DNA from 3 places in the Plantactinospora sp. ZYX-F-223 genome. Region 3 is predicted to be linked to each of the others. Evidence: predicted binding sites of a transcription regulator. Region 3 holds the regulator's gene; each other region holds the start of a gene.
What was found. Region 3 encodes HrcA, which represses chaperone genes, less so after heat shock. Its sites were predicted from a motif close to GGTTNGCACNCTCNNNNNGAGNGTGCNAACC; they were not measured.

Region 1 (2,261 bases), on a different contig from region 3:
CCGCCTGGTTCGGGATCTGCGCCGCCGCGCTCATCTGCGTGGTGCTCATCGTCTTCATGCTGCAGAACACCCGCAGCGTCGAGGTCACCTTCCTGTGGATGCAGGGCACTCTGCCGTTGGCCCTGGCCCTGCTGATCGCCGGTGTCGGCGTCGCGATCCTGACCATGGTGGTTGGCGCCGCCCGCATCACCCAACTGCGCAGACTGTCCCGCCGCCAGCGTCACTGATCTGCGCCCTGGAGCTGGCCGTACGACGAGCCTGGGCGCGAAGATCCGGCTGCGGTTGCGCAACCGCGCCTTCCGCGACCCCGCCGCCAAGCTCGACGCCCCGGCCTGCCATTCTCCCGACTGCAGCCCTTCGCCGGATCCCTTGCGGCGACGGGCAGAAGGAACCTGCCATGACACACGCCACTGCTACCAGCCGCGCGACGACGATCTCGCCAACGCCGCCATCGACTCCACGACTGCGGATGGAACCCACCGGCTCCCGCCGTACCCTCCTGGACGGCGGTTGGTGGCCCCGCTCGACCGACCCGGTCGCGGAACTGCCGGGTCTCGTCCTGGCCATCGACAAACTTCGCGGACCCGTCACCAGGCTCGTCCTCGCCGCCGACGGCTGGGACACCCACCCCCGCCGGCTGGGGTTGGCCGACCGGGTCCTCCGGCTGGGCTACTTCAGCAGCCAGCCCATCAGCCTGATCACCGCGCTGTGCGCCAACGGCGACCGCGTCGACCTGCTGATCGTCCCGCCGGAGACCGCGAGCGACACCGCCGACGCGGCGATGGTCCTCGCCGCCGTCACCAGCAACCAGGTGCACCCCCAACACATCCTGCTCGCCGTCACCACGTCCACTCCCGCTGCGGTCGATGACGCTCCCGCAGCCGTCTGGGAGGACGAAGGCGGTCAGCCAGGTCTCACGCCGCCCCGGGCCTTGTCGGACGCACGGTAAGGCGGCATCGTCCCACCGGCGGTGCGGGCAGACCACGGTGGGGCGGGGTTTTCGGTACCTCGCGTACCCGGCGGCACCAGACGGCGGCGTACGGCGAGGTTCCTGAGGAGGACGTTGTCCTTGCACTCTCGGGCGGCGAGTGCTACACCGTAGCTAGCACTCGCCCTTCGTGAGTGCCAGCCGAATGGGATGAGCCCTTTGTGGGCGTGCGCGATGTGTTCGTCGCAGGTCGGTCCGAGCAGTGCTGAATGTCGGCACGACGAGTAGAGGACGACACAGATGGCCAAGTTGATCGTATTCGGTGAGGACGCCCGTCGCGGCCTCGAACGCGGCATGAACATGCTCGCCGACACGGTAAAGGTGACGCTCGGCCCCAAGGGCCGCAATGTCGTGCTGGGTAGCGGATGGGGTGCGCCGACCATCACCAACGACGGCGTGAGCATCGCTAAGGAGATCGAACTCGACGACCCGTACGAGAAGCTCGGTGCGGAGTTGGTCAAGGAGGTCGCGAAGAAGACCGACGACGTGGCCGGGGACGGCACGACGACGGCCACCGTCCTGGCCCAGGCGCTGGTGCGGGAAGGACTGCGCAACGTGGCCGCCGGGGCGAACCCGGTCGCACTCAAGCGCGGCATCGAGCAGGCCGTGGTCGCGGTGACCGAGGCGCTGCGCCACCAGGCCCAGGAGGTCGAGACCAGGGAGCAGATCGCGGCCACGGCGTCCATCTCCGCCGCCGACCCCGTTGTCGGTGAACTCATCGCCGAAGCGATGGACAAGGTCGGCAAGGAAGGCGTGATCACCGTCGAGGAGGGCAACACCTTCGGCCTGGAGCTGGAGTTCACCGAGGGCATCCGCTTCGACAAGGGCTGCATCTCGCCCTACTTCGTCACCGACACGGAACGGATGGAAGCCGTTCTCGACGACCCGTACCTGCTCATCGTCGAGAACAAGATCTCGAACCTGACCGACCTCCTCCCGATCCTGGAACAGGTCATGCATGCGGGCAAGCCGCTGGCCATCATCGCCGAGGACGTCGAGGCGGAGGCCCTCGCCACCCTTGTCGTGAACACGGTCCGCGGCACCCTCACCTCGGTGGCAGTCAAGGCGCCCGGCTTCGGTGACCGCCGCACGGCCATGCTGGCCGACCTCGCCGTCCTCACCGGCGCTCAGGTCGTCAGCGACACCGTCGGTCACACGTTGGGAAACGTGACCCTCGACATGCTCGGCCGGGCCCGCAGGGTGGTCGCCACCCTGGACGAGACCACCGTCATCGACGGCGCGGGTGACCTGGGCCAGATCGCCGGGCGCGTCG
Region 2 (2,261 bases), on a different contig from region 3:
AGGTTGAGCCGGTGCTCGGCCTGATGGCGGCTCGCCGTCGCGGCCGTACCGGCGACGGAGAGCGCACCGAGCAGCACCGGCCCGAGCACGACGGCGAGGAAAGCTGTGGTCAAGCGTCCACGCAGCGTCACTCATCCCCCCGGAAGCTCGGCACCCGATGCTGCGATGCTGACCCAACCGCAATGGTTAACCGGCCTGCCCCCGGGAGTGTTACGTGCCGGATTTTTCGGATGAAGGGGTCGGCCCGCGCAAGAGCGCGCTCCGGGCCACCATGCTGGCCCGGCGCCGGGCGCTGTCGGCTCCGGCCCGACTGGCCGCCGCCGAGCGTGTCCGGGCCGAACTCCGCACCCTGGCCCAGCGGGTACGACCGCGCCTGGTCACCGGCTACGTGCCGGTCGGCAGTGAGCCGGGCGGAGCGGAGTTGCCGGACGAGCTGGCCGGCGCTCTGGGACCGGGTGCACAGCTCCTGCTGCCGGTACTCCGCCCCGACCTCGACCTGGACTGGGCGCCGTACGCCGGACCGGGCTGCCTGGTCGCGGCCGGCCGAGGGCTGCGGGAGCCCGCCACCGACCGGCTCGGTCGGGGCGCGATCGGCTCGGCGGAGCTGGTCGTCGTACCGGCGGTGGCGGTCGACCGGCGCGGCGTCCGGCTCGGTCGCGGCGGCGGCTCGTACGACCGTGCCCTCGCCCGGGCCGCTCCCGGGGCCCTCACGGTGGCGCTGTTGCACGACGGCGAGTTGATCGACTCGGTCCCGGCGATGGATCATGACTGTCCGGTACGGGCCGTGATCACCCCTTCCGGTGGACTCCAGCCGGTGGTGTCCGGTTGACCGGTCGCGGGTCCGGGTTCCCCGGCGTCGGCCCGGACACTTTGGCTGGACGAAAACGGGTACGATGCCGCACCATTGGCACTCGGATACGTCGAGTGCCAACAGACTTGCAAGATCCGGAGGGGAACGTGCCCACCTACCAGTACGCCTGCACCGAGTGCGGCCACCAGCTCGAGGCGGTGCAGTCCTTCACCGATGAGCCGTTGACCGAGTGCCCGGCGTGCGAGGGTCGCCTGCGCAAGCTCTTCAACTCCGTGGGCATCGTCTTCAAGGGCTCCGGCTTCTATCGGACCGACTCCCGGAGCAACGGCTCGGAAGGGGCCGGCAGCTCCACGGCGGCCAAGTCCGACTCGTCGAAGAGCGACTCCACGAAGACCGGCTCCGGCGGCGACTCGGGCTCGACCAGCGGCGGCACGTCCAGCTCCACCAGCGGCGGCGGATCCGGCTCGACCAACGGCGCGTCGAGCGGGTCCGGCAGCAAGCCGAAGGCGACGTCCTCCTCCTCGACCAGCACGACCTGACGACCTCCAACCAGCGCATCTGCCGGGGCTGGGAGAAGGCCGGCTCGTCCGCCGTCGACACGGTGGCCGGCAGGTCGCTTCGCCGACCCCTCCGTCTCCCGGCGGGGCGGCCTGGGCGAATGCGCCTGGCCGGGGTCAGTGGAGTTATCCACAACCCCCCGAGTTATCCACAGGGCGTGAATCCTCGACTGCCTCCCCCAGGCGCCCTCGCCTAGCCTGCTGCGCACCGGACGACGCCGACCCCACTGGCGCCGCCGGGCCGAGGGAGGTTCGCCGTGGCGCTCGACCGTACGCCCACCCGTCGCGATGCCACGCTGAGCCCGACCCGCTGGTCACGACCGGGTGCCGGCTCGATACTCCGCTGGATGCTGGTCGCCGCCCTGTTGGCGCTCGCGCTCGGCGCGCTCTACCTACCCGAGCCGATGTCGCCCTGCCCCGCGCCGTCGGCCGGTGCCAGCGGGGGCAAGGCCGACCCCGCCGGGTCCGGCGGACCGGCGTCCACCGGGTCGGCCGGCGCGAGTCCGGCGGCGGGGAGCGGGCCGGCGGAGCGGCCCAGCGGGTCGCCGGCTGGACCCGGTGGCACGGTAGCCCCGGGCGACTCGGGGGTGCCGGTGCCGGCGGGGACCGTGGGGGTGCCGATCCGGCTCGCCGAGCCGGCCGCGCTGACGGTGGCCCGGCCGGGAGCCCGGGTGGATCTCCTCGCGGCACCCGGCGGTGACCAGGCGGGCCGGGCACCGAAGCCGACCGTCCTGGCAACCCGGGTACTGGTGCTCGACGTGCTGGGTCCCGGCCAGACCGACGGCGCGGCCAGCGCCGTCTACCTGGCGCTCCGCCCGGACCAGGCCCACCGCGCGGTCGGGATGCCGGAATCCACCCGCTTCGCGATCATCGTTCGTTCGTAGCCACCGTCA
Region 3 (2,261 bases):
CCGCCGGGTGGCGGGTACCCACCGGGCGGGGGATAACCGCCACCGGAGGTCGGATAGGTCCCGCCACCTGACGTCGGGTAGGTCCCGCCGCCCGAGGTCGGGTACGTGCCGCCGCCGGAGGTCGGCGGGGGCGTGCCGGGCGCACCATACTGGGGTGCGGCGGGCGGGGGGTACCCCTCGCCTGGCGTCGGGTATTGGCCCGGATTCATCGGGGCGGTCGGGTCCGGGGGCGGACCGCCGTATTCTCCGGGAGGGCGAGGCGGTTCAGTCATGGAGGTCACGGTAGGACTCCCGCTCAACCGGCGCCAGCCGCCCGGCGGATTGAATCTGGACAATGGCCGACCGTACCTGCTAGGCCGACCGGGGTAGGGTGTGCTGGCAAGCCTGTTGTCCGGGTTCGGATAGCCCTTCCAATCGATCATCGCGCCGGGTACGCCTTGGTCGTAGACTGGCACTCGCTACAGTCGAGTGCCAGGGCGGACCTGGCCCGACCGTCGTGGCCGCCCCGGTCGTTTCGCCCAGCCGGGGCCGGGACGTCGCAGGGAGGTGAGGATGGGTCTCGACGACCGCAAGCTCGACGTGCTGCGCGCGATCGTGGAGGACTACGTCGCCACCCAGGAACCGGTCGGCAGCAAGGCCCTGGTCGAGCGGCACCAGCTCGGGGTCTCCCCGGCCACCGTCCGCAACGACATGGCCGTGCTGGAGGAGGAGGGCTACATCCGGCAGCCGCACACCAGCGCCGGCCGGGTCCCCACGGACCGTGGCTACCGGCTCTTCGTGGACCGGCTCTCCCGGGTCAAGCCGCTCACCCCGGCCGAGCGCCGGGCGATCGAGCGTTTCCTGGTCGGCGCGGTGGACCTCGACGACGTGGTGCACCGTACGGTCCGGCTGCTCGCCCAGCTCACCCGGCAGGTGGCCGTGGTGCAGTACCCGAGCCTGGCCCGGTCCTCCGTCCGGCACCTGGAGCTGGTGCCGATCTCCACCACCCGGCTGATGCTGGTCATGATCGCCGACACCGGTCGGGTGGAGCAGCGGCTGGTCGAGCTGCCGACCCCGATCAGCGCCGACGACGTGACCGACCTGCGCCGGCTGGTCAACGAGCGGCTCGGCGGCGAGAAGCTGGCCGAGACCCCGCCGCTGGTCCAGGCGCTGGTCGACGAGGTGCCTCCGGGGCTCCGCCCGGCGATGACCACGCTCGCCACGGTGCTGCTGGAGACCCTGGTCGAGCGGCACGAGGAGCGGATCGTGATGGCCGGCACCGCCAACCTGACCCGGGGCGGGCTGCTCGACTTCCAGGGGTCGCTGCGGCCCATCCTCGAGGCGCTCGAGGAGGAGGTCATCCTGCTCAAGCTGATCGGCGAGGTGGAGCCGAACACCCTCCAGGTACGCATCGGCGACGAGAACGAGATCGACAATCTGCGGGCCACCTCGGTGGTCAGCACCGGATACGGTCCGGGTACGACCATCGTCGGCGGACTCGGCGTGTTGGGTCCCACCCGGATGGACTACCCGGGCACCATCGCCACGGTGCGGGCCGTGGCACGCTACGTCGGCGACGTGCTGGCGCAGAACTGACCACCAAAGCTCACCCTGACGACCGGCGGACGGTAACGCGAGACAGACATGAGGACACGGAACGCAGTGGCCAAGGACTACTACGGGATTCTCGGCGTCAGCCGGGACGCCTCCGACGACGACATCAAGCGCGCCTACCGCAAGTTGGCGCGGCAGTACCACCCGGACGTGAATCCGGATCCGGAGGCACACGAGAAGTTCAAGGACATCAACGCCGCGTACGAGGTCCTCTCGGACGACCAGAAGCGGCAGATCGTCGACCTCGGTGGCGACCCGCTGGCCCCTGGTGGCGGCCCCGGGGCCGGCCCGGGCGGTGCCGGTGGGCCGTTCGTCGGCTTCCAGGACATCATGGACGCGTTCTTCGGGGCGGCGGGTGGCGCGCGCGGGCCGCGTCCGCGTACCCGGCCCGGGGCCGACGCGATCCTGCGGCTCGAACTCGACCTGCACGAGACGGCGTTCGGGGTGGAGGCGCCGATCGCGGTGGACACCGCCGTGCTCTGCACCACCTGCTCCGGGGCCGGCACGGCGCCCGGCACCCATCTCGCCACCTGCGAGGCGTGCGGCGGGCGGGGCGAGGTGCAGTCGGTGCAGCGGACCTTCCTCGGCCAGGTCGTCTCGTCCCGGCCGTGCACCGTCTGCCAGGGGTACGGCACGGTCATCCCGCACGCCTGCCCCACCTGCGCCGG

Region 1: the regulator HrcA is predicted to act here: its motif matches at 1,101-1,131, upstream of groL (chaperonin GroEL).
Region 2: the regulator HrcA is predicted to act here: its motif matches at 903-933, upstream of AAH979_RS21045 (FmdB family zinc ribbon protein).

What each region holds. Positions count from the first base shown of each region.
Region 1 is NZ_JBDJAV010000011.1:26,796-29,056, forward strand. It holds gene AAH979_RS13330 (lipopolysaccharide assembly protein LapA domain-containing protein) at 1-227, shown strand, start outside; gene AAH979_RS13335 (DUF5994 family protein) at 470-949, shown strand; gene groL (chaperonin GroEL) at 1,229-2,261, shown strand, end outside.
Region 2 is NZ_JBDJAV010000020.1:82,217-84,477, forward strand. It holds gene AAH979_RS21040 (5-formyltetrahydrofolate cyclo-ligase) at 272-829, shown strand; gene AAH979_RS21045 (FmdB family zinc ribbon protein) at 958-1,350, shown strand; gene AAH979_RS21050 (flagellar biosynthesis protein FlgA) at 1,626-2,252, shown strand.
Region 3 is NZ_JBDJAV010000026.1:54,615-56,875, forward strand. It holds gene AAH979_RS25185 (DUF4870 domain-containing protein) at 1-272, opposite strand, end outside; gene hrcA (heat-inducible transcriptional repressor HrcA) at 553-1,575, shown strand; gene dnaJ (molecular chaperone DnaJ) at 1,642-2,261, shown strand, end outside.